2 linked regions of the Bdellovibrio bacteriovorus HD100 genome follow. The protein of the gene in region 2 interacts with the protein of the main gene of each other region in a pairwise test. Links are inferred from orthologs where the notes say so. Each region holds a gene or a part of one and is shown on either strand. Other genes may lie near its edges.

Region 1 (15,471 bases), 290 kb from region 2 along the record:
ACTTTCACTTTCTTCCTTCGTAAAAATGCAGTCTTCCATGACGGCAAGCCGGTAACAGCTGAAGACGTTAAGTTCTCCTTCGACGCGATCTTCGAGCCAAAATATGAAGCGGCTCACCTTCGTCCCTACTACGAAGGTCTTTCCAAAGTTGAAGTGGTTGATTCTCACACTGTGAAATTCACCGCTAAAGACATGTACTTCAAAAACTTCGAATCCGCTGCGGGTCTGACCATCATCCCTAAGCACATCTATGGCGATGTTGAGAAATCCAAAAAAATGAACCGTCAGTTGATCTGCACCGGTGCATACTCCATGTCCAAATTCGACCGTGGTCAAATGATCCAGTTGAAGAAATTCGACAAATGGTGGGGTTTGAACGAGCCATTGTACAAAGGCGCGTACAACTTCGACACTGTGACTCTTCGTTTCTACAAAGACGAGAACGTTCAACTTGAGCGCGCTAAAAAAGGTGAGCTTGATTACCTTGACCTGCGTATTGAATCCTTCATGAAAAAAACTGAAGGGGCTCCTTGGGGCAAAACTGTTCTTAAGCACAAAGTTGCCAACAGCGCTCCTAAGTCTTACGGCTTCGTGGGTTGGAACTTCCGCAAAGAATTGTTCCAGGACAAAAACGTACGTGTGGCTTTGGCTCACCTGTTGAACCGCGAAGAGATGAACAAAAAGTTCCGTTACGGCATGTCTGATCTTGCTAACGGCGCTGTTTACATCAAATCCGAATACAACCCAGGCAACAAAGCTTTGGAATTCAATCCGAAGAAAGCTCAGGAATTGCTGGCTAAAGCCGGTTGGAATGACGCTGACAAAAACGGTGTTCTTGAGAAAACCGTGAACGGCAAGAAATCTGAGTTCAAGTTCACTTTGATCTACCCTAATAAAGACGTAGAGAAATACTGGACTATGTACCGCGAGGACCTGAAAAAAGCCGGTATCGACATGGAACTTAAGTATCTTGAGTGGAACTCCTTCCTGAAGCTGGTTGACGAAGGTAACTTCGACGCTGTGACCATGGCTTGGGGTGGTGGTTCTGTTGATCCAGATCCAAAACAAATCTGGCACTCTTCCGGTGCGATCCCAGGTGGTTCTAACTTCATCGGTTACAAAAACCCTGAAGTGGACAAACTTATCGACGAAGCCCGCGTTGAGCCGAATAAAGCAAAACGTGTTGCTAAGTTGAAAGAAGTTTACAGAAGAATCGCTGAAGACGCTCCATACGCGTTCTTGTTCAACGACAAGTACGTATTCTATGCAAATTCTTCACGCATGGGCACTCCTGCAGAGACATTTAAGTACGAAATTGGTACAGACTACTGGTGGATGAAGCCTCAATAGGCTTCTTCCTCTGGAATTGTTCATCTGTCTCTTATTAGTTTGGGAGTAGGGCTTTGATCGTCTACCTGATTCGCCGATTACTACTGATGATCCCGACATTCTTCGGGATCACCATCATGACTTTCGTTCTTATCAATCTGGCTCCGGGCAGCCCCATTGAGCAGAAACTGCAGGCAATTCGCTTCGGTTCTGCTGGTGGCGGTGGCGGCGGAGCTGCCGGCGTTAACAGTCGCGGGGACTCCGCGGTTAACGAAGAAGTGATTGAGGCTTTGAAGAAACAATACGGTTTCGACAAGCCTTTGCACGAACGTTACATCATCTGGCTAAAAAATCTGTCCCGTTTGGATTTCGGTGAAAGCTTCACCTACCAGGAGCCGGTCATTGACGTGATCAAAAGTAAGTTCCCGGTTTCCTTGCAGTTCGGTATCGCCTCTTTGATCCTGACTTATCTGGTGTGTATCCCTCTGGGTGTTCGCAAAGCCATCAAGGCCGGCGGCGCTTTTGACCGTATCACCACTATTATTCTGAATCTGACGTACTCCATCCCACCATTGGTTTTGGGTATCTTCCTGATCGTTGTGTTCGCCGGGAAACTGAACATGTTCCCATTGGGTGGATTGCACTCGGACGATTATGAAGTGCTGACCACCTGGGGTAAGATCGTGGATCGCGCTCACCACTTTGTGCTGCCGCTGATCTGTTACATGATCGGTGGTTTCACGGAGCTTTCCACTCTGATGCGAAACTCCATGCTGGATGTTGTGAAGTCCGACTTTGTTCGTACGGCACGCGCCAAGGGTCTTTCTGACAACGTGGTTATCTTCAAACATGCTCTTCGCAACGCTTTGATCCCGATCGCAACCGGTTTGGGTGGCTTCTTCGGAGCCTTCCTGGCGGGTTCTTTGATCATCGAACAGATGTTCAATTTGGACGGTATCGGTTTGCTGGGTTATCAGTCCATCATGGCGCGTGACTATAACGTGATCATGGGTCTGACATTTATTTCGTCTTTGCTTTTGATGTTCGGACGTATTTTCTCTGACATCATTTATGTTCTTATTGATCCAAGGATTGACTTCAAATGATCGAAAAATATCTTATTCGCAATGAATTGACGCTGAAGAGATATAAGCGATTTAAGCGCGATCGTGTCGCTGTTGTCTCTGTTTGGATTCTTTTGGCTATGTTCTTCGTGAGCTTCACGGCAGAACTTTGGGCCAACAATCACCCGCACGTGATGAGCTACAACGGGAAGTTGTTCTTCCCATTGTTCAAGGACTATCACCCAACTGCCTTCGGCCGTGATGACATCTATGTGATGGATTATCGTGAGCTTGAAATGAAAGAGGGCGACTGGGCGGTATGGCCGGTTATTCAGTGGGACCCGTATGAAAGCAACAAACTTGTAGACACGTATCCATCCCCTCCAACCCAGGTAAATTGGTTGGGTACGGATGAGAGCGGTCGTGACGTGATGACTCGTCTGTTGTACGGCTTCCGTTACACGATGTTGTTCGCGATCGGTTCTTGGCTGGCGACCTATGCGATTGGTATCACCATGGGTGCTATCATGGGTTACATGGGTGGCAAGACCGACTTGGTAGGTCAGCGTCTGGTTGAGATCGTGGAAAGCACCCCGATCCTGATCGTTCTTTTGACCATCATTTCTATCTTTACTCCAAGCTTGCCGTTGTTGATCGGGTTCTTCGCGATCTTCAGCTGGACCGGGATCTCTGCTTATATGCGTGCCCAGTTCCTGTCTTTGAGAAAGCGTGAGTACGTTGAGGCAGCTAAAGCGATTGGTGCGGATCACACCCGTATCATTGGTAAACACATCCTGCCGAACGGTTTGACTCCGATTGTGACTTTTGCGCCGTTCTTTATCGCAGGTGGCGTGAATACATTGTCTTTCCTGGATTACCTGGGCTTGGGTCTTCGTCCGCCGACTCCTTCTTGGGGTGAGTTGCTGGCTCAGGCTCAAAAATGGTTCACGATTGCAGAGTGGATTGTTTGGGGCCCGATGGTGGCTCTGGTTCTGACTCTGACCCTGTTGATCAACATCGGTCTTGCAGTCCGCGACGCCTTCGACTCCAAAATGTAGATAAAAAACAGGTGGCTTAAGGCCACCTTTTTTTATCCCCAAAAAGGTGCCTGGTGACTTTTTACACCTACACCGCATCATTCTTTCTGTCTTTAAAGTTGATCCCCCGGTGGCCTCTCGATAAGGTCCAAACAATTACCACTCTATTCCTGGGGGATTCATGAAGTTTGTCGTTGGCCTTCTAGTGTCTGTATTTGCTGTTTCAGCTCACACTCAAGTTCTTGGCAAAATCAAAGGTGCCGGTGAAATGACGGCGAAGTACTTCCGTTTGGATGGTTCTGCGGATGTTCGCAATGTGAAGTGCACGGTCGCTTTGAATCTGGATCAAACGGCTGACGTGGTTGAGCTTGGTTTTTCTTTCTATGAGTGTGAACAGCTGGGTGGTTGGAATGATCTGCCAGTGTCCTTGAAAATTGATGGCAACAAGCTGGTAAACTCTAAAGGCATCGAGCAGGGGCGTATCTATGCGGACGGCACGTTGGAGTTCACAAGTCTTTCCCGTTCCAAGGTGACTTATCACGATGAAAAGTACGATGGCTTCTGCCGCTTGTATTCCATGGATAAAAAGACCCTGAATCTGGACACCGTGATCAAGTACACGTTTGTGAAAACAGCGACAGGTTACCAGATGAACCGCGAGGTTTCTGAAGACCGTCTGGCTTATAAATCCCGTCGTGATTATCCACGATGTCCTGCGGTTGTGATCCCAACGGCGGTTAAAATGACCTCCAGTCTCAATGCGGGTCTAAAGTAATATATCAGTTCGGGATTCTTTTCGTTTTTGAGGGGCTTGCATAGTCCCTCAATACTTTCCCCCTAACCTGATCCCATCAAACGCACTTGTTCGTGCGGGGGGATCTTATGATGTCCAAACGGATGTACGCGGGAATCTGGGGATTGTTTCTGGCTCTGATGCTGAGCTCTTGTAAGACACCGGTGTCTTTCGCCGAAGAATTCAGTTCCAAAACCTCTGAAGAAACCACCACAACAGACGATTCCACCAGCGATGGCAGTTCTGATGATTCCACCGACGATTCGGAAACGGTACCGGACTCTGAGGTCGTGGGTGAAGTCTGTGAACAACTGGATTCCGACTCTCACAACGCCTCTCAGGGCGATATCATGCAGGATCCATTCTTAAATATGTCTTTTGCTTCCGGCAAGGGGCTTGTTTTGCCCCAGGGCCCTTGTGTAAAGCGCACGGTGAAAGAGGACTCGGATGTCCGCCGCGAGATTCTGTATGAATATTCCTGCCGTGAAGTCAAAGGTACGGTGAATTTGATCAGCACGCGGGAAGAAGAAAACGGGGCGGTGGTTTCTGTTGTTGATACGGATGTCGATGTCTATGGGAAGACGGGTTCGATTCGAAACATTCAGTCCACTCACACGCACATGCGTCTTACCAGCGGAGCGATTCAGATTGATCGCGAGTTTGAGGAAACTTCGACCGTGGAAGGTGTTCAGCATCAGGTCACAGGGGTTTCTTTCTATGACTTTATTCCGGATGAAGATTCTGCCAAAGGGGCGGGCTTTGTTCAGATCAGCGGAAACGTCAGTCACCTCAGGGGTGGCGTGACCCAGAACGTGTACAGCGTGTCTTCCGATGGTTTGCATCGCGCGGTCTGCGGGTTTGATGACGGGGTGGTGACGATGAGATCCTCGGAAAAGATCACCACCGTGACTTACTCTGGCTGTGGCAAGCCTGCGATCACTCAGGCCAATGCAGAAGTGGTTGAAGGACTTTAGACTCTGATGATTGCTTGTGATGAGCCCCAGAGTTCAGGCAAAAAAAAGCGGCGAACTTTAATTCGCCGCTTTGAGTTGCAAAAAAGAACCAGGAACCTTTTGGGTTACTCGGCTTCTTCCAGATATGTGTAACCGGAAAGACCTTCTTCGTAGTGCTTGATCAGAAGCTTGGCTTCTTGTTTGGTGATCGAGCCCTTCTGGATGGATTCCTCTGTCGCCTGACGAACGCTGTCGACCATTTCAGAACGGCCGTACTGAACGTAAGACAGAACCTCAGTCACCGTGTCGCCCGGAACGTAGTGGTCAATGGTGTAACCCACGCCATTCAAAGAGATGTGAACTGCATCAGTATCCCCGAACAAGTTATGCAAATCGCCCAGGATCTCTTGGTAGGCACCGGTCAGGAACACACCCAGATAGTACTGCTGGCCCTCAGTGAACTGATGCAAGCGGATGGTTTCTTTCGGTTCACCAGAAGCGGTGTCGATGAACTTTTCGATCACACCGTCAGAGTCACAAGTCAGATCCGCCAAAGTCGCTTCACGTTTAGGCTCTTCGCCCAGACGGTGAATTGGGATCACTGGGAACAACTGACCCACCGCCCATGAATCCGGCACAGACTGGAACACAGAGAAGTTGGAGAAGTAAGTGTCGCACAGTTCTTTGCCCAAAGCCGCCACGATGTCTTCACAATCCGGAGTCGCGCGCGCCAGTTTGATCATCTTGGTCGCGATCGCAAAGTACATGGATTCACACCATGCACGCTGTTCAAGGCTCAAGACGCCGTAAGTGAACAATTGCAGAGTTTCTTGTTTGGCCTGTTCCAGGTCATTGAAGCACTCGTTGATATTGTCTTTGTTCACCTTTTCAAAGATGTACTGCATGTCCTGCATGATGGAATGATCCGTTTTCGTCGCTGGACGAGGCGGCTCGTGGCGGTGAAGATCGTTCACGCCCATCACGTTGAACACCAAAACCGAGTGGTGAGCCACCAGGAAGCGGCCGGACTCCGTCACGATGTTTGGATGTGGAATGCCTTTTTCATCACACAGAGTCTGAAGCACAGACACGATGTCGTTGGCGTATTCCTGCTCAGAATAGTTCACAGAGCTGTCAGAGTGGCCGGAACCGTCATAGTCAACGCCCAAGCCGCCGCCCACGTCGATGTACTTCAGGCCTGCGCCCATTTTGTACAGCTCAGTGTAGAAGCGCGCGCCCTCTTTCAAAGAGGACTTGATGGACTGGATCTGCGGAACCTGAGAGCCAATGTGGTAGTGCAGAAGTTCCAGGCAATCCAACATGCCTTCGTTTTTCAGGAACTCAACGCCTTCCACGATTTCAGTGGAAGTCAGACCGAACTTGGAGCGGGCACCAGAGGAATCAACCCACTTGCCGGCACCTTGAGTGTTCAGCTTCGCGCGGAAGCCGATTTTTGGACGGGCGTTAAACTTTTTCGCCACATCCACGATCATTTTCAATTCTTCTTTACGATCCACCACGATGATGGTGTTGCGGCCCAGTTTCTGGGACAGGATCGCAGTTTCGATGTATTCCCAGTCTTTGAAACCGTTGCAGATGATAAGTGCATCTGGAGTGTTCATCAAAGCCAGAACGACCAGAAGCTCAGGCTTGGAACCCGCTTCAAGACCCATGGAGTAGTCTTTGCCGTATTTCACCAGTTCCTGAACCAGGTGACGCTGTTGGTTCACCTTGATCGGGTAAACGCCCCGGTACTGGCCTTTGTAGCCATGATCAGCAAATGCTTTTTGGAAGCAGCCGTTCAAAAGCTCCACGCGGGATTTAATAATTTCCGGAAAACGAATCATGATGGGAACGCGGATACCGCGGTCCAAAAGATCTTGGGTCAGCTCATGCAGATCCACTGTCGGACCTGTAGCGCCCATCGGAGTGACAGCAACATTGCCTGCGCTGTTAATTCTGAAATAACCGTTGCCCCAGTTATTAATCCCATAAAGCTCAGCACTTTTTTCAGGACTCCAAGTCATCTCTCGCTCTCCTCGGGGGACCGATGAAAAGGGCCCAATTGACTGCGTTGTCAGGGGACCTCTTTCGCTCCGACGTGCTTGGAGCACGCCTGCGCTTCAGAGGGACCCTTCCGCCTTGCACTTGGACCTTTTTGATCGGTCTTGTTTTGCGTGAATCCCGCTTCGTATATTTGGGATTCGGTTGTTTACTTTACGATCAAGTTCAAAATTTTGCCGGCTTTGTAAATCACCTTGTCGGGATTCTTGTCGCCAAGCACAGCTGCCACCTGTTGAACGGCTTTCGCCGCGGCCACAGCTTCCTGTTCGGAGGCTGCCACGCCAATTTCGATCGTGCCGCGCATTTTTCCATTCACTTGCACGCCGATTGTCACAGTGTCATCAGCGCACAGGGTGTTATCATATTTTGGCCATGGAGCCAAAGCGCAAAGTCCCTCTCCGTTCATTTTTTCCCACAATTCTTCAGCCAAATGCGGGGCAAACGGAGCCAGAATCTGTACCAGCGGTTTTACGGCCAAAACAGAGCGGCATTCTGCACGGTAAAGCTCGTTCACCAGGATCATCATGGCGCTGATCGCAGTGTTAAAGCTCATGGACTCGATGTCTTCTGTGACTTTTTTAATCGTTTTGTGAACTAATTTCTCAATCTCCGGAGTCAAAGCCTCGGAAGTTGCCACCAGCTGACCGTCGTCGTTCACCACAAGGCGGGTGATACGATCCAGGAAGCGTTTCACGCCATCGATACCAGTCGGAGCCCAAGGTTTGTCCTTGTCCACCGGACCCATGAAGCTGATAAAGGTTCTCAAAGCATCGGCACCGTGGGAACGAGCAATGTCTTCCGGAGAAATCACGTTTCCACGGGATTTCGACATTTTCTCGCCATCCGGGCCCAGGATCATCCCCTGGTGCGCCAGTTTCTGGAACGGTTCATCGTGGGTCACAAGACCGCAGTCAAAAAGAACCTTTGTCCAGAAGCGGGCATAGAGCAAGTGACCGACCGTGTGTTCAGGGCCGCCGACGTACAGGTCGACCGGCATCCAGTACTTTTCAGCCTCGGGGCTGAATGGAGCTTCGGTGTTTTTCGGGTCAATGTAACGCAGGAAGTACCAGGAAGAACCCGCCGCACCCGGCATGGTGTCCGTCTCACGACGGCCTTCTTTGTCGCCGTCCATGTACTTCACCCAGTCCGCGTTGCGCGCCAGCGGTGCTTCGCCGGTGTCAGCCGGTTCGTAGTCAGCCACTTCCGGCAAAATCACCGGAAGCTCATTTACTGGAACCCCTTTGGAGCCATCAGCAAAGTGAACAATCGGGAACGGCTCGCCCCAGTAGCGCTGACGGCTGAACAGCCAGTCACGCAGTTTGTACTGAACTTCGCGAACGCCCAGCTTGTTTTCTTCCAGATGCTTCAGCATTTTGGAGATGGCTTCAGTTTTATTCAAGCCGTCCAGGAATTCAGAGTTGATCATGATGCTGTCGCCTTCAAATGGCAGCATATCACTTTCAAGAACGGACTTGATCGGGATGTTGAACTTGGTTGCGAATTCAAAGTCGCGGGCATCGTGACCAGGAACGGCCATGATTGCACCCGTGCCGTAATCCATCAGCACATAGTCAGAAATCCAGATTTCAATCTTGTCGCCCGTGATCGGGTGAGTCGCGTGGGCACCAGTGAACACGCCTGTTTTTTCCGTGGAAGCTTTGCGGTCCACTTCGGATTTTTTCGCCGTGTCAGCGATATAATTTTCCACCGCCGTGTACTGAGGCTGGGAGGTGATTTTCTTAACCAGCGGATGTTCCGGAGCCATCACCATGAAAGTCACACCAAATAATGTATCAGGACGAGTGGTGAAGACTTCGAAGGTGTCTTTTTCGCCGTGAACCTTGAAGGTGATGCGCGCACCTTCGGATTTGCCAATCCAGTTGCGCTGACCTTCTTTGGTTCTTTCCGGCCAGTCCAATTTGTCCAGATCATTCAAAAGACGTTCAGCATAGTCCGTGATTTTCAGCATCCACTGTTTCATCGGAACGCGGATCACCGGGTGACCGCCACGCTCGGATTTACCATCGACCACTTCGTCGTTGGCCAAAACAGTTTTCAATGCCGGGCACCAGTTGACTGGAACTTCCTTCTGGTAAGCCAGGCCACGCTCATAAAGTTTCAGGAAGATGAACTGAGTCCACTTGTAGTAATCAGGCTCACAAGTAGAGATCTCGCGGCTCCAGTCAAAGCTGAAACCAAACGTCTGCAAGGTTTTGCGGAAGCTGTCGATGGCTTTCTTCGTGGTGATTGCAGGGTGAACACCAGTCTGAATAGCATATTGTTCCGCCGGCAAACCGAAAGCGTCATAACCCATCGGATGAAGAACGTTGAATCCGTTCACACGCTTGTAGCGGGAGATAATATCGCCCGGAGTGTAAGAGGCCATGTGCCCCACATGCAGACCGGAAGCCGAAGGGTAAGGGAACATATCCAGGGCATAATATTTCGGCTTGGAACTGGTTGTCTCAGCTTGAAACGCTTTCGCATCAGCCCATTTTTTCTGCCACTTTGCTTCGTACTCGGTGAAGTTCAAACTCATAAAAACATCCTTCAAAATTCAAAGAAAACACCATCACCATAATTAGCGAAAATCCCCTGACAATTCAACGAATAAGACCCCCTTAGCGCTCACAGCAGGCCCCTCATCAAAACACAGAAAATGTAAGAAAACTCTCCCCGCCCAAAGTCCAAACACCAATCGAACTAACGCGTGCATCATGTTGTCGCAAGATGCCCCAAAACCTCGCGCTCGGGCGGACCAACAAGATCTGTCTGAGGGGGAAGGGGTGGGGGCTGATCTCCGCCGCAAGTTCCGCAGGTCCGGGGGAATTGCGGAACGCAAGGAGCCCGGACGAGCCAAAGGGCCTGTAAATGGGGAAAAACCCCACCGAGCGAGGACTGTCCGAAGCGCCGGAGATCAGCCTCCAGTCCTTCTCCCGGCGGGGCAGGATTAAAGTTTGGTAGTCTGGTCTTATGATTAGAAAATTGTCTAAATAATTCCCGGAATTAACCGATGAGTAGGGCAGAAGTTACACTGGTATGTAAGATGAGTTTTGAAGTAAGCCCTAAACAACCCAAAAGTCGCCGTATTCTAGTAATCGACGACGATAAAGACAGCCTGGAGATTCTCCTGGAGCCGTTGCGCTGGGAGGGCTACGACGCGCGTGGTGTGACCACGGAAGCCGAAGCCCACAAGCTCATCGAATCCTGGATTCCTCACATTGTCATTTTAGACTGGATGGCGCCTTCCATGGCGGGCTTGCGCGTATTGAAGTCGGTGCGTGAGCGTCTGTCTCATGTTTCCTGTGTGTTTGTTTCTGAAAATTCCAGCACTGAAGCGATCATTGAAGCTCTGGATTCCGGGGCGGATGACTATATCGTAAAGCCTTTTGTGCCGTTGGAGCTTCTGGCACGCATTCGTTCGCAACTGCGTATCCGTGACCTGCACGAGCAGCTGCTTTTCGCCAATGAAAAACTCAAAGAGCTTGTAGACACCGATGACCTGACGGGTCTGTATAACATGCGTTCGCTGTATCAACGCCTGGACTTCGAGATGGAGCGCGGTCGTCGTTTCCATCGTGATGTCTGTGTCGTGATGATGGATATGGACTATTTCAAAACCGTGAATGACGGTCATGACCACTTGTTCGGAAGCTATGTGCTGTCGGAGGTGGGGAAAATCATTCGCGCCAATACCCGTAATATCGACATCCCGGCCCGTTACGGCGGGGATGAATTCCTGATGGTGTTGACAGAGACCAACCACGCCGGGGCGATGTATTTCTGTGAACGCTTGCGTGAAAATATTGAAAAGACCACGTTCCGCAATGGTGAGGACTCCATGAAGCTGACGGCTTCATTGGGCTTTGCTATCACCATTCCGGGGGAAAATATCAGCGCCCGTGAACTGGTTCGCCGCGCCGACCATGCCCTGTATCAGGCCAAGAGGGCGGGACGCAATCAAGTGGCTCATTACAAGCCCGAAAGTGCGCCTGTGGTGGAAATCAAATCCGCTGTTCATAAGCGTCGTAAAGCGGCCGGCTAATTATTCGTTGACCTGCCTCGCTCTATCTAAGAAAACGCTCCTATATGCAAAATGCTGTGTCTTCTTCTGACAAGATCCGTAATCGTGCCGCCTGGGTTTCCGCCATCGCCAGTGTTCTGATATTTGCGATGAAGGTTTTTGCCTATCGTCTGACGGGCTCGACGGCGGTTTTATCAGACGCCCTCGAGAGTATTGTGAATGTGATAGCAGCTATCGTGGCGCTGTTTGTGATTCGTTTTGCCTCGCAGCCTGCGGACGAAAATCACCCTTATGGCCATGGCAAGGCCGAATATTTTTCTTCTGCTTTTGAAGGTGGGATGATCTTCTTTGCTGCGATCATGATTATCGGCGAAGCGGTCAAGGCGTTGATCTATCACGAGCCGACCCAGCAGCTTGAGACGGGTTTGCTGATTGTCGGGGGAGCTGCGCTGGTGAACCTGGCTTTGGGTTTGTACCTCAAGCGCGTGGGCAGGACTCATCAGTCGGATGCACTCAAAGCCAGCGGGGCTCATGTCCTTTCTGACGTGCTGACCACAGTCGGCGTGATGGTGGGACTGGGGCTGGTGCTTTTGACGGGAATTCAGTGGCTGGATCCGGTCATCGCTGTGCTGGTGGGTTTGCAACTGGCTTATGCCGGATTCAAGATTGTTCGCGGGTCTTTGGGGGGGCTTATGGATCAGCAGGATCCAGCCTCGCTGGAACAGCTGGCGGAGGCGATGGAGAAAAACCGCGTTCCTGGAGTGATTAACATTCACCATTTACGGGTGATCCGTTCTGGGCGCTTCCACCACGTGGATGCGCACATGGTGGTGCCGGAATATTGGGATGTTTCTCAGGTTCATGCCATGACCGGTGATTTTGAGGCGGCGGTGGTAAAGGATTATGAGTTTGACGGGGAGCTGGTGTTTCACCTGGATCCTTGTAAAAAATCCTACTGTGACAGCTGCCAGGTTCCCCAGTGCCCGATTCGTTTGCAGCCGTTCCGGCAGAAGCCTGACTTCTCTGTGAAAAGCTTGACCGATGACCCGGCTCCGACTAATCAAGGGACCCATGACAGATCAGGCTCTTCGCAGACAAATTAACATCACCAAAGACCTTCCCAACCAGAACGCCTACACCCTGGCGTTGAATGGCGAATATGCACACGTGGCTTTCGATGAACTGCGTGCGCCGCTGAACAAGGGCAAGTGGCGTTCGGACGTCTTCAAAGCCGATGCGGCCATGCCGCTGGATGTGGAAGTGGGCACTGGCAATGGGACTTATTTTGCTCATCACGCAAAGACCCATTCCGACCGTCTGTTGGTGGGTCTGGAGCTGAAATACAAACCTCTGATTCAATCCATCCGTCGCGCCGTGAACGCGGGCTGCAAAAATGCGGCGATCACGCGTTTCCATGCCTTCAATATTGATCATCTTTTCGCTGAGGGTGAAATCGACAACGTCTACATCCATTTCCCGGATCCATGGACGTCTCCGAAAAAGCCTAAAAACCGCTTCGTGTGCAAAGAGAATCTGGAGTTGTTGTTCCGTCTGCAAAAGCCAGGTTCTTTCATCAATTTCAAAACTGATTCTTTGGTGTACTTCCTGTGGGCGATGGATGAAATCCGTCAGTCCCCGTACAAGATCATTTTTGAAACTCAGGATCTGCACAATTCGGACATGAAAGATCAGAACTTCGAAACGGCTTTTGAGAAAATCTTCCTGCGTGAAGGAATCAAAATCAATTTCGTCAGACTTCAGAAGATCTAAGGTTCTAGGTCCAGCGTTAAAAGGCAAAATTCAAAATTAGTCCCGCACTCGGGATACAATGGGCCCATAGAAGGAGAATTCTATGGGTTTTTTATTAAAGGCTACTATGACACTCCTTACTTTGACTCTGTCGCTGGGTTTTGAGCAGGCGGAGGCCGCTATCACGCGTGAAACTGATTTTGTGACTCCGGCAGAGCCGATGACTGTTTTACGCAGTTCAGTGGTGCCTTGTTATGGCCGAAATCAGGCCGGGGTGGGGCGAAGAACGAATATGTCCTATGTGGAAGGGGAGCGCTGTTCAGTTCCGCAGCCAGCAGAGGCCCGTCGACTGGATCGCCCCGACCACGAGGTGGATGATCCGGGCCGGGACTTCAGACCTCGTGCGCTTTAATATCACCAGTATGTCGCGTCGATTGTGATGTCGCCCTGAACCCGGGTTTGGCAACTGATGCGAACCTCCGAAGAAAGCCCGTTTTTTTCGCGCAGGAAATTTTCCGTGTCGTTTTCAGCAGATAGATTCTGTTTTCCATCCACAATGATAATTTTGCACTTTGCGCAAACGCCATCTCCGTCGCAGCTGGAGGCCACAGGAAGGCCTGCTTCCAGCAACGCCGTCATCAGTACGGTGCCGGCAGGAACTTCAATGGCAGGCATGTTCTTTTTAAAGGAAATCAACGGCATAGCCCATTGTAGCTGACGCAGTCCAAAACGTGCAAAGAAGTAATGAAAACGGGGCTATTTGTGGTAGCCTTGATCCGTTATTGTCCCGACCAATTGTGAGGTAATCTATGACTCAGGATCAAAAAGTTGAAAACGTCATCATCATCGGTTCCGGCCCTGCAGGCCTGACTTCCGCTATCTATTCTTCCCGCGCCAATCTGGAGCCTTTGATGATCGAAGGTGAAGAGGCCGGCGGTCAGCTGATGACCACGACCGAAGTTGAAAACTTCCCGGGCTTTGACCACGGGATCACGGGTCCTGACCTGATCACGGTCATGAGAAAACAGGCTGAAAGATTCGGCACGCGTTTTATCACTCGTAACGTGACGAAAGTGGATTTTTCCCAGCGTCCGTTCAAAGTGTGGATCGGTGACAAACTTCACCTGGCAAAATCCATCATCATCTCTACCGGCGCCAGCGCGAAGTATCTGGGCCTGCCTTCTGAAAAAGTTTACGCCAACCGCGGTGTTTCCGCGTGTGCAACGTGTGATGGTGCCTTCTTCCGCAATCAGGAAATCGGCGTTGTTGGCGGTGGTGACACGGCGATGGAAGAAGCTCAGTTCCTGACTCGTTTTGCGACCAAAGTGTATCTGATCCACAGACGTGACCATTTCCGTGCTTCCAAGATCATGGTGGACCGTGCTTTGAAGAACCCAAAAATCGAAGTGCTTTACAACACTGAGGTGATCGAGGTTCTGGGGGACGGCAAGGGTATGACCGGCGCAAAAATCAAAGGCACTCTTGATGGCGCTGTCAAAGAACTTCCGATCACAGGTCTATTCCTGGCCATTGGCCATAAGCCGAACACCGACCTTTTTAAAGGTGTTTTGGATATGAATGAGACAGGCTATTTGATCACCCAGCCCAACACCACGTATACTAACATTCCAGGTGTCTTTGCGGCGGGAGACGTGCAAGATCACGTATATCGTCAGGCGATCACGGCAGCCGGTACAGGTTGTATGGCGGCGATCGATGCTGAAAGATGGCTGGAAGCCCAGGAAGCTCACTAAGGAAGATATGAAGGACAAAAGAATCAACACCAAGGATTTGATCGAAAAGATCGAGAAAATGACCAAGGCCCGCATTGCTTCTCAGGAAGTGGTGCCTTTGGATCAGTTCCGTGAAGCCAAGAAAAAGCTGGATCCAAAGATCATTCTGGTGATCGAGGATGACGAAACCATGCGCCTGGCGATGAAAAGAATCCTTGAGAGTGAAGGTTACGTGACGAAGCTTGCGGCCGATGGCACCGAGCTTTCCACAGTGCTGGATGATCACTCGGTGGATCTGATTCTGATGGACGTTGGATTGCCTTGGATCAACGGTTTTGAATTGGCGCAGTTGCTGAAAGAACACCGCGATCTGAAGAAAATCCCATTGGTGTTCGTGTCCGGCAAAGCTTCTGAAGAAGACATGAAAAAGGCCTTCGAGATCGGCGCGGATGACTACATCAAAAAGCCATTCGACGTTGAAAAGCTGAAAAAAACCGTGGAAACGCTTTTGAAGCTGAATCCGTAACCGGAACGAAAATAGCTTAAAAAATTGGGACCCCTCAGTGAGTGATTGCTGAGGGTTTTTTTATTACAGACCAAAGTTCTGTCTCAATTCGGGAACACAGGCCGTTTCCATACTTTCCCAATACTTCTTGCAGAAAATAGTGAACGTGGCCCCCTTTTTAACGATAGAATTAAAGGACTCATGGCACGTAAACACGTCA
Region 2 (15,383 bases):
CTGACCGGCAAAGTGACTTTTGATAAAGGCGGCCTGATTCATATCACCTCTGAAGGCCTGAACCACAAGCTGACAGTAAATACGACCAAAGAGGGCTCTGACGGAATGTCCGACTTCGTCTATCCGTTTGAAGGTGTGATCAACACCGATCAAATCTACGGCGGTTGCGAAACCGATACTTTGAAAAAAACCGAACCCACGCCAGAGCCTGAGCCACAACCACAGCCACAACCACAGCCAGAACCCCAGCCCCAGCCCCAGCCCCAGCCCCAGCCCGAGCCTCAACCACAACCCAATCCATAAATAAAAAAAGGGAGTCTCATCGACTCCCTTTTTCATAACTTCAAATTTTCAGTGCGAAGCAAAGCTTAGCCCGGTCCGGACATCGCTTTCAGGAAGTCGTTGTTCGTTTTTGTACCTTCAACTTTATCGATCAGGAATTCCATCGCGTCGATAACGTTCATTGGCGCCAAAACTTTTCTCAGGATCCACAGACGGTTCAAGTCCGCTTTATCAACCAACAGGTCCTCTTTACGAGTGCCGGATTTGTTGATGTCCATGCAAGGGAAGATACGTTTTTCCATCAGCTTGCGATCCAAATGGATCTCAGCATTACCAGTACCTTTAAACTCCTCGAAGATAACCTCATCCATACGGGAACCCGTATCGATCAAAGCCGTCGCGATGATAGTCAAAGATCCGCCTTCTTCAATGTTACGAGCCGCACCGAAGAAACGTTTTGGTTTGTGAAGGGCGTTGGAGTCCACACCACCAGACAGAATTTTACCGGATGGAGGAACAACGGTGTTATAGGCACGCGCCAGACGAGTGATGGAATCCAGCAGGATTACAACGTCATGTTTGTGTTCAACCAAACGTTTTGCTTTTTCGATAACCATCTCGGCAACCTGAACGTGACGAGTTGGTGGCTCATCGAACGTGGACGAAACAACTTCACCTTTTACGGTACGTTGCATGTCGGTCACCTCTTCCGGACGTTCATCGATCAGAAGAACGATCAATTTCACTTCCGGATGATTGTGTGTGATCGCATTGGCAATTTGCTGCATCAGAACGGTTTTACCTGTTCTTGGTGGGGCAACAATCAAGGCACGCTGACCTTTACCCAACGGAGCCATCAGGTCCACAACACGCGTGGTGTATTCACCAGGGTTGTGTTCCAGCTTCAGGCGTTCATTCGGATAAAGCGGCGTCAAGTTGTCGAACAGGATCTTGTCTTTGCCTTTTTCAGTGGTCTCGAAGTTCAGAGAATCCACTTTCAACAATGCAAAGTAACGCTCGCCATCTTTCGGCGGGCGAACAGTTCCCGTCACGGTGTCACCGGTTCTTAGGCCGAAACGACGGATCTGGGACGGAGATACATAGATATCATCCGGACCTGGAAGATAGTTGTAATCCGGAGAACGCAAGAATCCGTAACCGTCCGGAAGGATTTCCAGAACGCCAGAACCATAAATGTCCTGACCCAGTTTCGCGGCACGTTTCAGAATTTCGAAGATCATGTCCTGACGGCGAAGACCGGCAGCGTTTTCGATTTTCAGTTTGTTCGCAAGCTCTGTCAGCTGCGTGATGTTTTTTGATTTCAAGTCCTTGGAGGACAACCAGCTCTTTTCCTCATCAGTCAAAGAGATGTCCGCTAAATCCACGTCCTGAACCTGGGCCGGCATCGCTGAGTGAGCATCGTCACCCATTGGCTGGGCTTCATCGCGGCCACGGTCATGACGGAAGTCGCGGCGCTGATTATTGCCACGATCACCACGGTGACCACCACGATCATTTCTGTCGCCACGGTCGTTACGGTCGCCGCGGTCATTGCGATCGCCACGATCACGGTTGTCGCGATTGTGCGGGCGGAATTCACGGCGTTGTTGGTTTTGCTGTTGAGGTCTGTCTTGGCGGGCTTCCGGAGCAGCGGCAGGAGCTGCTGAAACAGGGGCATTTTCGGAAGGTGCTGGGGCCGCAGGGGCGGCTTCGGCGGCCGGAGCTGGGGAAGCTTCAGCAGCGGGGGCGGAGGTATCTTCAGATGTACTCTTCGCAGTGCGAGTACGTTTTTTTGCCACCTCAACGCCTTGTTGATCTTTAGGTTCAGACAAACAAATTCTCCTTGTAGGATTTAATCAGAAAAAAGAGCGATATATATAGGAAGCTGATCCGATTGGATTCATGCTTATTCGTTATGACCTCACTGTCCTTGAGCCGCCCCCTGCTTGTCAATAGCAAAACTCTGGCGGCTCCCAGGTCCCCTTGCCTGTCCCAGCTTGAAACGGGGTCGAGGAAACAGAAGATTGTTCATAATGTTCGAGGGTTTAACACTTTTCTTGTTTTCTAAAAATGAAGCTATTTCAGGTGTTTAAATATGAGCCTAAGTAAGTCCAGTTTTCAGAATTTTAATCCGAAAAGTTAAAAATCACCCGGACCCCCTATTAATTTTTGGTAAGTAATACCGAAAGGATAGTATCCAATTTAAGCACAAGGAGTCTGACGTGGAGGACACATATACAGTTCCGGCACCAAGAACCCCTCTTAACCTCGAGGTGTCTTTTAAGCGCAATTACGCGCGCGAAGAGACCAAAGGCACGCTTAAGAATATCAGCATCACGGGAGCCTTTTTAGAGTTTGAGGGCGGAGAAGTTCGCGCCAATGAGAAACTAAACCTGGTCATTATCGTGGCCGGTCGTGAGCGCAAGATCGCCGCTCATGTGATCTGGACCAATTCCGTTGGGGTCGGTGTGAAGTTCATGCCGGTGAACAATCGCGACGTTCAGATCGTTGATGACCTGATCTATTTCGTGGAGAACTCCCGAAACGATCGCCGGTCAGTGATGGACACGATCTTTAAAAAAGTCGGATAAGATCCGCAAAAACAAAAAGAGCGAGTGAAAACTCGCTCTTTTCTTTTTTGGAGAACCCGGGAACTGATTATGTTCCTACGTGAGTGTTGTCCATCGCCTGTTGTTCAAGCTCTTTCTGTTTTCTTTTCTTTCTCATCACAATCAGGACTGCCAAACCTGCGGCTGCCAGACCAACAACTGCCAAAGCCATTGTTGTGTCGTTGTCCATGCCGGTCGGAGCTTCTTCAGCCACTTGCGGAGCTGGAGGGTTGATTGCTTCCACTGGTGGTGGTGGAGGTGGCGCCATGTCCTGAGCCATGTCTGGCGGCGGAGGAGGCGGAGCCATATCACCCGCGGGCTCCATCGGCGGAGGCGGGATGTCCATCTGAGCCTGTTGCTGAGCCATTGGATCTTCCGGCATTGGTGGAGCCGGGATCTCTTCTGCCGGAGCCTGTGCCATGTTGCCAGCCACTTCCTGGTGCGGTTGTTCCATCGCAGGTTGCGCCGGAGCCGGAGCTGCAGCGACAGCGCCGCCTCTCCAGAATCGAAGCTCAGTGCCTTCTGCGATGTTGCCTTTGGAATCTACAGAGTTGGATGACCAAACTTCTTTCCAGGCATTGTCATAACCCAGAAGGTTTTTGGAAACAGTTCTGATATTGTCTCCGGATTTAGCCACGTAAGTCTCTGGCGCAATGCCGTTGTCTTCGTAGTAAGTGATCATGCGGGCAGAATCGTCCGGACGGTTGGGAGAGTTGTAATAAACCTTGTCACCGGCACGAACATCACGGGAATGGAAGGTCGGATTGCCTTTTTTCAGTTCTTTGCGCTTGTCAGCGCCATAGATCATCTGACTGATACCCTTCAGAGTGTCACCCGGACGAGCGAAGTAAACGGTGTTGAACCAAGTGCCGCCGGCTTTCCAAGGAGTCGTTGCCACCTTCTGCAAAGGCGCGCTGGCCTTCTTCGGAGCCTCAGAAGAGGAATCAACCACTGTTGTGGAGGATTCAGTCACCGTAGAGCTTTCAAAAACAGAGTTGGAAGAAGTGTCTGTCGCGGTCGTTGTTTCAGCCACAGTCGTTGTCGGAGCCGGAACGTCCGCCGCCGGTGCTTCTGCAAACGGATCTGCTGGCAATGTTTCGGTGGTTGTTGCGACGTCGGTCTGTTCGGTTGTCGCCTGATCATCACCTAGAGTCGTTTCAGCAGTTGTTGTGGTTGTTTCGGTGGTCGTGGTGGTTTCACCCAGAGCATCTTCTGGAAGTTGGTCGCTGGCCAAAGAGTCGTCACCAGCAATTTCAAGGGCGTCATCACCTTCTAGTTTTTCAAGGTCTGCGGAATCGAAGTCGGAAGCAACTTCCGCATCTGCTTGGCTATCTTTAGACGTACAGCTTGTTACTTGGAATGCCAGACCTAGGCACGCTAGTAAGATAACGAGTTTTTTCATCATGTATTCATCCTTGATTGATGCCACGAAACATACTGTTTCAGTTAAGCGTTATTAACAATCTAAGCACAAGATCGAAGTCATGCAAACACTAAGAAAATCACTGGACTTTTGATCTAGTGGATCTTGAGCTTAGAGCCGATCTTGATTTTATTTTTATCGAACCAGCCTTTATTCATTTCAAGCGCATACTTTGCGGGTTGTGCACTGGCATAAGAAGGCAGGGCCGAATCCGGCACACCTCTTCCGGACTTCATTTCCTTCACATCAATCAACTTCAGACTTTTGTCGAAGTACCCGATGGACAGATCTATTAATGTATTTTTCATCCAGAAGAATCGAGTTTCCTCGTTCTTGAATATAAAGAGCATTCCTTCGTCTTCACCCATCTGCGAGCGGAACATCAGGCCGCGCTCGTGCTGGTCCGGTGTCTCAGCGATCTCCACGACAAAAGTCTTGGAGCCCAGAGTGACTTTCTTTTTTGAAAATTCCTTGGCCGCAAAAGCCTGCGGAGACAGGACCAGGGACAGTCCTGCGAACATCACAAATTTAGCGAACGTGGAGCATTTCCAGCGCAACCCCATAACGAACCCCTTTGGTCGTGACGACCATGCCTTCCAGTTTCAAAGCTTCCACCACTGCCAGCAGGATCGAAGCTCCTGCAAAAATGATATCCGCTCGGCCGCCCAGTTGATACTTGGTCTTTTTTTCTTCGACTGTGGTACGGGCAAATTCCTCCACCCAGTGGGCCAGACGGTCTTTCTTCAGGAAGTAACCATCGACCTTCTTTTCATCAAAGCCACCAACTTCAATTGCCACCAGGGCGGTGGGTGTTCCGGCCACTGCCACGATCTGATCAATCTTGTGTTTTTGAATCTCCGGCAGGATCGTCGCCAGTTGTTCCTGAATATAAGCTTCCAGGGGTATGCGATCTTTTTCGATCACGGGTTGAGTCGTGACAAATTTTTCTGTTAACCGCACACCACCGATATCCAGACTGTGGCCATACAAAATTTCTGACCCTTTGCCGACGATCAGTTCTGTGGAGCCACCACCGACATCCACCACCAACGAAGTCAGATTTGGGCTGGCACTTCCCGCTGTTCCTCCAAGATACGTGATTCGCGCTTCGTCCTCGCCGGGAATAATTTCAATGGGAATGCCCAGCTCTTCACCGATACGGAAAAGCTCCTGACCGTTGCGGGCGTCACGCGCGGCGGAGGTCGCCATTGCCAGAATCTGATCGACGTGTTCAGAATCGATTTCTTTTTTGAATTCCGTCAGACACTGACGGGCTCTGGCCAAAGCATCCGGATGAAACTCTCCGGTCTGCCCAACACCTTGACCCAAACGCACCACCTGCATCAGATCACGATGCACCTTTTTGATTCCATCTTTGTCACCAGAAACAATCAGGCACAGGAAGGTGTTGGTTCCAAGATCAAGTGCTGCAACTTTTTTCATTTCAAATATCCTGTTCTATTTCAGTTTCTCTAGAAGAATCTTGTTCACAAGGTCCGGATTGGCCTGCCCCTTGGAGGCCTTCATCACGGCACCGACAAAGAAACCAAAGAGGTTCTTTTTTTTGCCGGACTTGTGATCTTCCACGGTCTGCGCGTTGGCCGCCAATACTTCATCCACCAGCTTTTCAATCGCCGCGGGATCCGAGATCTGCACCAGACCCTTTTCCTTCATGATGACTTCCGGATCATTTCCAGAGGCCCACATCTCTTGGAAGATGGTTTTTGCAATCTTACCGGAAATTGTTCCCTTGTCGATCATCGCAATCATTTTGCCCAGCTGCGCCGGTTTGATCGGCGAATCCTTGATGTTTTTATTGGCGGAATTCAGCTCGCGCAAAAGCTCGGTCATGATCCAGTTCGAGGACGCCTTGAAGTTTTTGGATTCTTTTGCGGTGTCTTCATAGAAGTCGGCCAGATCTTTTTCCGTGGTCAGCACCGTGGCATCCAATTCCGGCAACGCGTGATCATCCTGGAAGCGCTGGGCGCGGGCAATCGGAAGCTCGGGCAGTTCTTTTTTATACTTTTCAATCATGCTGTCTGTGACAATCACCGGCTGCAGATCCGGATCCGGGAAATAGCGATAGTCCTGCGCGTCTTCTTTGGCGCGCATCGAGAACGTGCGGTTTTTATCCGGATCCCACAAACGGGTTTCCTGGATGATCTTGTCACCGCGCTCAACACAGTCGATCTGACGTTCAATTTCATATTCGATGGCTTTTTCGACAAAACGGAACGAATTGATGTTTTTGATCTCAACTTTGGTTCCGAATTGTTTAGCACCCTCTTTGCGAACCGAGACATTGCAGTCACAGCGCAACGATCCCTCTTCCAGATTTCCGTCACAGACATCCAAATAGCGCACAATCTGACGAATGGTGCGTGCGTATTCTGCTGCCTCCTGCGGCGTGCGCATGTCGGGGCCCGATACGACCTCTAATAATGGAATGCCGGAACGGTTGTAGTTGATCAGTGTGTATTCACCGTGGTGGTTGGATTTGCCGGCATCTTCTTCCATATGGGCGCGGGTGATGGATACGGTCTTTTCTTTTCCATCCACTTTGAATGTGATGGATCCGTTTTCACAAATAGGCTGATCATACTGGGAGATCTGATAACCCTTGGGAAGATCCGGATAGAAATAGTTCTTGCGGGCGAAAACAGATTTGCGGCGGATGTCACAACCCAAAGCAAGCCCCGTTTTAATCGAGTACTCAACCACCTTGCTGTTTAAGACCGGCAGGGTGCCGGGCATGCCCACACTGACCGGCGAGGTGTTTTCATTGTCACCCGCTTCAAAGGCCGTGGATTCGGAGCTGAAGATTTTGGTCTTTGTGCTCAGCTGCACGTGGATCTCAATACCGATGACGGCTTCATATCCTCTAGATGACATGGGGATGTTTTCCTTTCACCAAAGAGGCACCTTCCAGCGCAAAGGCCACGTTCAGCATCTTTTGTTCTTCAAAGTGACCGGCGGTCAGCTGAATCCCGATCGGAAGACCACTTTGCGACTGACCAAACGGGACACTCATTCCCGGAAGTCCGGCAAGATTCGTCGAGGTGGTAAAGATGTCATTCAAATACATCGCCAACGGATCAGAAACCCGTTCACCAATCTTGAAGGCGGGTGCGGTGGTGACCGGACTTAAAATCACATCACATTTTTTGAAGGCTTCCAGATACTGTTCCATGATCAGGCGGCGCACCTGACCGGCCTTGTTGTAAAAGGCATCATAGTAACCGCTGGAAAGGCAGTACGTGCCCAGCATGATACGACGTTTGACTTCGGCACCGAACGCCTGACCCCGCGTCTGACTGTAGAACTCTTCCAGGTCCACCGCCGAAAGATTTTTAAATTCGGCACGATAGCCGTATTTCACACCGTCATAGCGGGAAAGATTCGACGACGCTTCGCTGGCGGCCACCAGGTAATACACAGGAACTGCAAACGCGGTCATGGGAACAGAGACTTCAACAATCTCAGCTCCGAGTTGTTTTAAGGTATCCACCGAGTTTTCCACAGTCTTTTGCACGTCCGGATCCAAAGCTCCAGTCATGTACTCCTTCATCAGACCGATCTTCATGCCTTTGACGTCGGCTTTCAGATTCTGACTCCAGGCGGGGACTTGTTTCTGAGTTGTGGTGGAGTCCTGCGGGTCAAAACCTGAAATCACTTCCAGGGTCAATGCCGCATCCCTCACAGAACTCACCATCGGGCCGGCCTGATCCAAGGACGAAGCATAAGCGACAATGCCATAGCGGCTCACACGGCCGTATGTGGGCTTCACGCCCACGATACCGCAGAAGCTTGCGGGTTGGCGAATCGAGCCGCCGGTGTCGGTACCCAGCGTGCCTGCCACCAGGCGCGACGCTTGCGCTGCCGCCGAGCCACCGGAAGATCCCCCGGGCACACGTTCCAGGTCCCAGGGGTTTTTCACCACACCGTGAAAGGACGTTTCATTGGAAGAGCCCATGGCAAATTCATCCTGATTCAGCTTACCCATCACCACGATGCCGGATTTTTTAAGACGGGCCACCGCTGTGGCATCATAAGGCGGAACAAAGTTTTCAAGAATCTTGGATCCGGCGGTGGTTGTCAGACCCTTGGTACAAAACATCTCTTTGATACCAAAAGGCACACCCGCCAGCAGGCCCACGTCTTCGCCGTTGGCGATTCGAGCGTCTACAGCCTCAGCCTCCTGAACAGCCTGGGGATTTAGTGACGTAAAGGCATTCAGCTTCGGATTCAAATTTTCAATGCGCTTTAGGAAATGCAAAGTGACTTCTTTGGCGCTGATACTGCGGTTATTGACGGCTTCAGAAATTTCAGAAAGCGAGGCAAATGTTAGATCCACAACAACCTCCTAAACGACCGGTGGGACTTTAAAAAGATTGCCCGCACGGTCCGGTGCATTTCCGGTCATTTCTTCGGCGGTGAAATCCTGCTTCACAACATCCTCACGCCAGTAGGCTTCAATTTCTGTCGGAGTCACCATAGGCTCTATGCCAGCGGTGTTTATTTTAGAGATCTGTTCAAAGTGGGTCAGGGCTTTTGCCAGCTGAGTGCTGTACTCCTGGGCTTCATCTTCGGTGATATGCAGGCGGGCCAGCTTCGCAATGTGCTCAATCGCTTTTTTATCAATCACGGGTCAGCTCCTTACTGGAAAAAAATATAACAAGAAGACTGTTCAGTCACTCTTTGCCCGATGCATTTTGCCGTGACTGGACCTCAGAGATGGGTGCAAATTATTCTATGTCCAAAAAACGCCATGAAGAGCTCAAGAAGATCATTTCTGAACACGACCACAACTACCATGTTCTGGATAAGCCCACCATTACAGATTACGAATACGATCAGCTCTTCGCGGAGCTTTTGGATATTGAAAAGAACCCCAAGGGACTGGATTTGAGTGACTCGCCCTCTCAGCGCGTGGGCGGTACGGTCCTGGAAGGATTTACGAAAGCCCAGCACCGTCTGCCGATGCTTTCTTTGGCCAATAGTTATTCTCCCGAGGATATTTTTGAGTTCGATGAAAGAGTTAGAAAATTTCTAAATACCGAAGATCCCGTGGAATATCTGTGTGAGCTTAAATTTGACGGCCTATCGATGGAGCTGATCTATGAAAACGGCCAGCTGGTTCGCGCCATCACCCGAGGTGACGGCACCGTGGGCGAAGACGTCACTCACAACATCAAAACCATCAAGAGCATTCCATTAAAACTTTCTCATAAAAATCCGCCCCCGCTTCTGGAAGTGCGCGGGGAAGTCCTGATGTTCAAAGAGGACTTTGCAAGGCTGAACGAAACCCAGCAGGAAAACGGGCAGCAGACCTTCGCCAACCCCCGTAATGCCGCCGCCGGAACCGTGCGCCAGCTGGATTCCCGCATCGCGGCCTCCCGGCCGCTGCGTTTCTTCGGATACGCTCTGGGTGCGGTGGAGGGTGAAACCTTCAACACACAAAAGAACATTCAGGAATACTTCAACGACCATGGCATTCCGACGGTGCTTCCGTACAAAGAGGACTTGCTGGTGGTGGCCAAGGGACCGGAAGAAGTGGTGAAGTACTATCACCACATCGAAAAAGTCCGTCCGAAACTTCCATTTGATATTGACGGCGTGGTGATCAAGGTTAATTCCCTGCGCCTGCAAGAGGACCTGGGCCTGGTGGCCAGAAGCCCCAGATGGGCCACGGCTGCGAAGTTCAAACCGGAGCAGGCCCAGACCACCGTGGAAGACATTGTGGTTCAGGTGGGTCGCACCGGCGCGTTGACCCCGGTGGCGATCATGAAGCCGGTGAAAGTGGGTGGCGTCACCGTTACGAACGCCACCTTGCACAACCAGGATGAAATCACCCGCAAAGACATCCGCATCGGCGACACCGTGATCATTCAGCGTGCTGGTGACGTAATCCCGGAAGTCGTGGAGGTCGTCAATCCTGACAAGCGCCCGGCGGACCGTCTGCCGTACTCGATTCCGGAAAGATGCCCGGCCTGCGACTCTGTCGCTGTGAAAGCTGAAGGCGAAGTGGTCACCCGCTGCGTGAATCCACTGTGCATCGCTGTCGTGAAAGAGTCCTTGAAACATTTCGTGGCCAGACGTGCGATGAACATCGACAAGGTCGGAGATCGCCTGATCGAAACACTGGTCGACAACAAACTGCTGACCCGCTTTTCCGATTTCTATCGTCTGACGAAAGAGCAGATTCTGTCTTTGGAACGCCAGGGTGACAAATCGGCGGATAACATCATCAAGTCCATTGAAAACAGCAAGAACCCGACACTTGCGCGTTTCATCTTTGCACTGGGAATACGCTTCGTGGGGGAACAAACCGGAAAACATCTGGCGGATCACTTCCTGACGATAGATAAATTCCTGGAGGCCTCCGAAGAAGAACTGTTGCAGGTCCCAGAGATCGGCGCCAAAGTTGCCAAATCCATCCGCGACTGGACTGGAAATCCGAAGCTGGTCGACGAAGTGAAAGCAATGATTGAACTGGGCGTGAAAATTGCGGGGCCTGTGCGGGCGCAAGAAGGCTCTCTGTCCGGCATGAGCTTCCTGATCACAGGCACACTTCCGGTGAAACGGGACGATGCCAAGGACTTGATCGAAAGAAATGGCGGGAAAATTCTGGGCTCGGTTTCATCCAAGCTGAATTATCTGGTGGTGGGTGATGATCCGGGCTCTAAAGTGGAAAAAGCCCAGGGCTTGGGTGTGAAGATCATCTCTTGGGAAGAGCTTCAGGCCATGATTTAGTTTCTGCCATAGACATGCACAAGTCGCTGGATGTCTCCGGCGCTCAGAGCCGCGCTCGGAGCCAGCAGGGATTCTGTTTTTGATCTTATGGTGACCTCGCCGTTTTTGCTAAACGCGGTCGGCTGATAAAGCATGACAGATTCAAAATCAAACGCCGCGGCCCCGCTGAGCACCATCAAAGAGGCGGGAAACAGCTCAAAGTTGTGTTTGTACTTCTCGTGGATATTGTCCCACACCACTTCAACAAACCGGTCCCGGTCCGTGCGATTTTGTTCGTGGATAAACCCCAATGCATGCATGATCTCATGGGTGATCTCGGTCACCCCGCAGCCCCCGGAGATCCACAGCGGCTGCTTGCCGCCGACTTTCCCCAGATAGGATTTACAGCCCGCTCCGGCTTCAAACACCAGGACATCTTCCTGATTTGTGTAGGGAACAAACTTGATGGGAGTTTCAACGAACTCAGCAATGGCCTGAATGATCTCAGATTTGTTGGGGACATCTCCCTGGATATGAAAAGGCACCACACCGCCCTCCCACAGCTGCACGCTTTCCAGGACCACGCTGCCGCGGGCCTTGGCGCTGCGGGGAACTCCGATCACGATGTCTTCGTTAACGACCGCCACGCCGTCTTCCACCACATAGGTCACTTCACTTTTCGCGGCGGGCTCGTCGTGCGGCGATGATGGTTCTTCAAAGGGAACACTTTCGCTGACAGTTTGCACGGTCTTAATTTCAAAAGCCGAGAAAACTGCCCCAGGCTCAGAGTCGGAGGGAGTTTGTGCATCTTGAGGCTCTTGCTTTTCAATAGTGGACGTCGGATGAGGGACTTCTGAATTTTCGGAAGACCGGGGCCACAGCAGATAGCTGATGACGGCGCCAAGAACAAGTAAGACGGGCAGGGCTTTTTTAATCATTCAAACTCCGACGGAATTTTCAGTGCTAAAAAATGCAAAACCCACGGTTTCAGGGCCGTGGGTTTTAAAATTGAACCAATGCTGAACGAATTTTCGTTCGACCGAATTAAAGGTGGTCGATAACGATATCGCGAGCCATTACGGTTTTGCGACCGTCAGCTTTTGCAGATTCAACGCCTTTCAAGCACAGTTGCTCAATGGCTTTACTGAGTACGTCAATAGTCTCAGCAGATGTGTTCATTTGACCTTTTTCTTTGATCAGTTTTTTAACTTTGCTTGTTACTACAAGTACTTCTGCCATGATATACCTCTCCATCCATGTTAATCGAACAGATAAAAGGTTTGCATAGGGTCCTGTGAATGACAATATGAAATCTTCTTGCGGCGCACTAATTTAAGAGCGCCCCGGGTTCATTAACAGCTCCGGTTTTCCATCCACGAACTTGAAAAGCTCTGCCTGACGGGTTCCGGCCTCTCCCGGAGATATCCACACGAATGTTTTTTGATCCAACGGCTTGGTGCATTCCACATCCAAAAAGGCCGGTGACCAGCACCCGCTGTTCAAGTGTTCGACGGACCCGATCATTTCATGGCGGGTATGATGAGTGTGCCCGTAAACGATGCGATTCACCTTGGTGATTGCACTGGTCATAGCCATCACCCGGTCATCAGGTTCTTTGTAGCCAGACACGAGGGAGGTCACCGACTTGCTGTAGAATAGGAAAAACGGCAGCAGCAAGAACAACGGAATGAAAGCCCAGAAGAACGAGATTTCATAAATAGCCCGGACAAAGATCATCAACTGGAAGATCAGATAGAAAGCGACAAAGATAATAAACGCACGATCCAGCCACAGTTCACGCGCCAGTAAAAACGGATTGCTGGCGGCCGGAGCCACAAACAACTCTTTCAGTTCTCGCACCATGCGGGGTTCGGCATTTGATTTTTCAGCAATCAAAGACACGCGGTCTTCAATCTTCAATGGATTTCTGATCGGCGCCGCCAGACGGTCATAGAAGGAATGAAGCAGTGTCAGCACGGATCCCCAGAACCAGGTCAGCACCAGTCCCGGCTGCGCGCGCAGCATGTATTTCACAAAGAACTTTATGTACTGCGGAATACTCATGATGTAGTTGCTGTCCACATGCGGATTGAAGAAGCCCATTCCGTTCATCAGATAACGACAGGCCAGATTTCCAAACGGCAGTTTCAGCGAAACAAAATTGTATCCGCGAACAAACGGATTGATGGGGTCTTCACACATGCAATACGGATCATACTGATTGCCGTGTTCAATCAATGTGTCCTGATTGCTGATATAGAACCACTCCACAAAACGAACCTGATGTTTTTTGTCTTCCGGCAAGTTCAGATGACGATAGATCTCGGCCTGCACTTCCGGGAAGTGAAGCTCCAGATCGTGGTTGCCAATCACAAAGACGGCACGGTTGCCCCGTAGTACAAATTCACGCAGGGCGCGAACCCAGTCGGCATGGTCTTTCAGAATCACTTCAATTTTAAATCGGGATCGCTCTTCAATCGGAAACAGCCCGCGGCGCTTTTCAAGACCGCTGACATGAAAGACCGGTTCATCCGGCAAACGCAGGACACTGTCAAAATCAAAAATATCCCCGTTCAGAACAAGCTCCACCGAGGCGCCTTGCGCCTTTTCTTCACAGCTTTTCAAAAACACTTCAAACGTGTCATCAAAGAAGAACTGCCGCGTCTTGAATTTCTTCCACAGCGGGAAGCGCAGGTTCACAGGCTCGGCTTCACACAAATGCAAATCACTGATGATCGCAGTGTGCGACGCCATTTTAAAATCAGGAAAAGGTCTTGAAAAAGAAGTGGGCAAATCTGCCTCCCAAGTCTATGATCGTGCAGATGAAAGAATTTATCAAGAACCTGAAGACTCCAATTGCAATTGTCGGCATGGGTAAAAGCGGTGAAGCCGCCAAACGCCTGCTGACTTTGGCGGGTCATGCACCCGAATCCATTCTTACTTTTGATGGAAAGCTGGAATCGGCTCAGTTTCGTGACCCTCAGGTCCTGATGAATCAAAAGCCCGGCACGCTGGTGGTGTCCCCGGGTGTTCCCCTGGCATCGGCCTGGATTCAAGACGCTCGGAAAAACGGAGTCCAAATCACCAGCGAACTTTCTTTGGCCTGTGCGACCCTGGAAACCGAAAAGATGATCGGCGTGACCGGTTCCGTTGGAAAAAGCACGACCGTTTCGATTTTAGGTGCGGGGCTAGAGGCCTTTTCCAAAACCGGCTTTGTCGGTGGAAACCTGGGAACCCCGTTTGCAGACTATGCCGCCGATGTGATTGAAGGCAAACGTCCGCGCGCCGACTGGGTGATTCTGGAGCTATCCAGCTATCAACTGGAAAACTGCGAGGGTCTTTCCCTGGATTATTCCGCGATCACGTACCTCACCTCCAATCATCTTGAGCGCTACGACAACCTTCAGCACTATTACGACACCAAGTGGAAGATCCTGTCTTTGACCAAGGATGCCCTGCTGCTCAATCGCGAAGGCGGTGATCTGGTTGAGTACTTCCATAAAAACGGGCAGCCGGAACAGGTGAAGATCATCTCCCGCTCTGACAAAATGTTGACTTCCTTGCAGCTTGAAAAAGCGCAACTGATCGGTCAGCACAATCAGGACAATCTGGCTTTGGCCAGCGCCCTGGCACTTTCTGCAAAATGGCCGGCTTCGGCGATTGAGGGCATGAAATCCTTTAAGGGCCTTGTCCACAGACTGGAAAGTGTCGGCACCTACAAGGGCATTCGATTTATCAACGACAGCAAAGCCACCGCCATGGACAGTGTGTTGATTGCAACCGCGGCGGCTCATGACACTCTTTCAAAACCCGGAAGGCTGTGGCTGCTTTTGGGCGGCCGGGATAAAAATCTGCCGTGGCAGGATCTGAAAGCCCTGGGAAATCTGAAAGACATCGAGTTTGTGTTCTTCGGTGAATGTCGTGAGATCGCACAGACAAAGTCCACGTTGCCCGGAAGGTCTTTTGCCCGTTTGGGTGAAGCCCTGTGTGACATCCTGGGAAGCGCAAAACCTGGTGATACAGTATTACTAAGCCCGGGCGGAACCAGTCTTGATGAATTCAAGTCCTTTGAAGATCGCGGGAACTATTTCAAGAAATGTGTTTCTGAATTTACTCTCGGAAACTAAGCACGGACAGCGTGTTTGGATCCACGGGCAGAACGCGGGAATAGATCTTCTGCGTTCTTTCGCCCACCACCACAACTTCGTGAATGTCTTCAGGAACGTTGTAAAGAATGAAACCACCACCCGCGATGCCCTTGCCATTTTGCAGGATACGGCCTTGCATATCGAAGTACACAATCTGGCGCGGGTTGAATGAATCATATGCTGCCAGAT

Evidence for each region.
Region 1: the proteins of ligA (region 2) and leuS interact in binary tests that used the Escherichia coli proteins (3 or more experiments, as listed by UniProt). The link is inferred for Bdellovibrio bacteriovorus HD100 from one-to-one orthologs.

What each region holds. Positions count from the first base shown.
Region 1 is NC_005363.1:334,439-349,909, forward strand. What follows is about bases 7,085-10,085. They hold leuS (leucine--tRNA ligase), read right to left. Parts: upstream 9,780-10,085; coding sequence 7,389-9,779; downstream 7,085-7,388. Other genes in these bases: speA (biosynthetic arginine decarboxylase), read right to left, coding at 7,085-7,203. Outside these bases: BD_RS01650 (peptide-binding protein), read left to right, coding at 1-1,350; BD_RS01655 (ABC transporter permease subunit), read left to right, coding at 1,404-2,435; BD_RS01660 (ABC transporter permease subunit), read left to right, coding at 2,432-3,451; BD_RS01665 (hypothetical protein), read left to right, coding at 3,612-4,205; BD_RS01670 (hypothetical protein), read left to right, coding at 4,313-5,197; more of speA, read right to left, coding at 5,302-7,084; BD_RS01685 (GGDEF domain-containing response regulator), read left to right, coding at 10,287-11,285; BD_RS01690 (cation diffusion facilitator family transporter), read left to right, coding at 11,330-12,367; tRNA (guanosine(46)-N7)-methyltransferase TrmB, read left to right, coding at 12,336-13,034; BD_RS17935 (hypothetical protein), read left to right, coding at 13,117-13,425; BD_RS01705 (2Fe-2S iron-sulfur cluster-binding protein), read right to left, coding at 13,428-13,715; trxB (thioredoxin-disulfide reductase), read left to right, coding at 13,823-14,767; BD_RS01715 (response regulator), read left to right, coding at 14,775-15,272; BD_RS01720 (hypothetical protein), read left to right, coding at 15,453-15,471.
Region 2 is NC_005363.1:46,263-61,645, reverse strand. The notes cover bases 8,654-11,566. They hold ligA (NAD-dependent DNA ligase LigA), read left to right. Parts: upstream 8,654-9,066; coding sequence 9,067-11,067; downstream 11,068-11,566. Other genes in these bases: BD_RS00260 (M12 family metallopeptidase), read right to left, coding at 11,064-11,566; gatC (Asp-tRNA(Asn)/Glu-tRNA(Gln) amidotransferase subunit GatC), read right to left, coding at 8,678-8,959; gatA (Asp-tRNA(Asn)/Glu-tRNA(Gln) amidotransferase subunit GatA), read right to left, coding at 8,654-8,668. In the rest of the region: BD_RS00310 (hypothetical protein), read left to right, coding at 1-303; transcription termination factor Rho, read right to left, coding at 369-2,114; BD_RS00300 (PilZ domain-containing protein), read left to right, coding at 2,505-2,873; BD_RS00295 (LPXTG cell wall anchor domain-containing protein), read right to left, coding at 2,941-4,296; BD_RS00290 (DUF192 domain-containing protein), read right to left, coding at 4,410-4,835; BD_RS00285 (Ppx/GppA phosphatase family protein), read right to left, coding at 4,843-5,757; Asp-tRNA(Asn)/Glu-tRNA(Gln) amidotransferase subunit GatB, read right to left, coding at 5,773-7,206; more of gatA, read right to left, coding at 7,196-8,653; more of BD_RS00260, read right to left, coding at 11,567-11,984; BD_RS00255 (histone-like protein), read right to left, coding at 12,091-12,285; BD_RS00250 (metallophosphoesterase), read right to left, coding at 12,379-13,800; murD (UDP-N-acetylmuramoyl-L-alanine--D-glutamate ligase), read left to right, coding at 13,821-15,173; BD_RS00240 (hypothetical protein), read right to left, coding at 15,157-15,383. UniProt on the Escherichia coli protein: DNA ligase that catalyzes the formation of phosphodiester linkages between 5'-phosphoryl and 3'-hydroxyl groups in double-stranded DNA using NAD as a coenzyme and as the energy source for the reaction.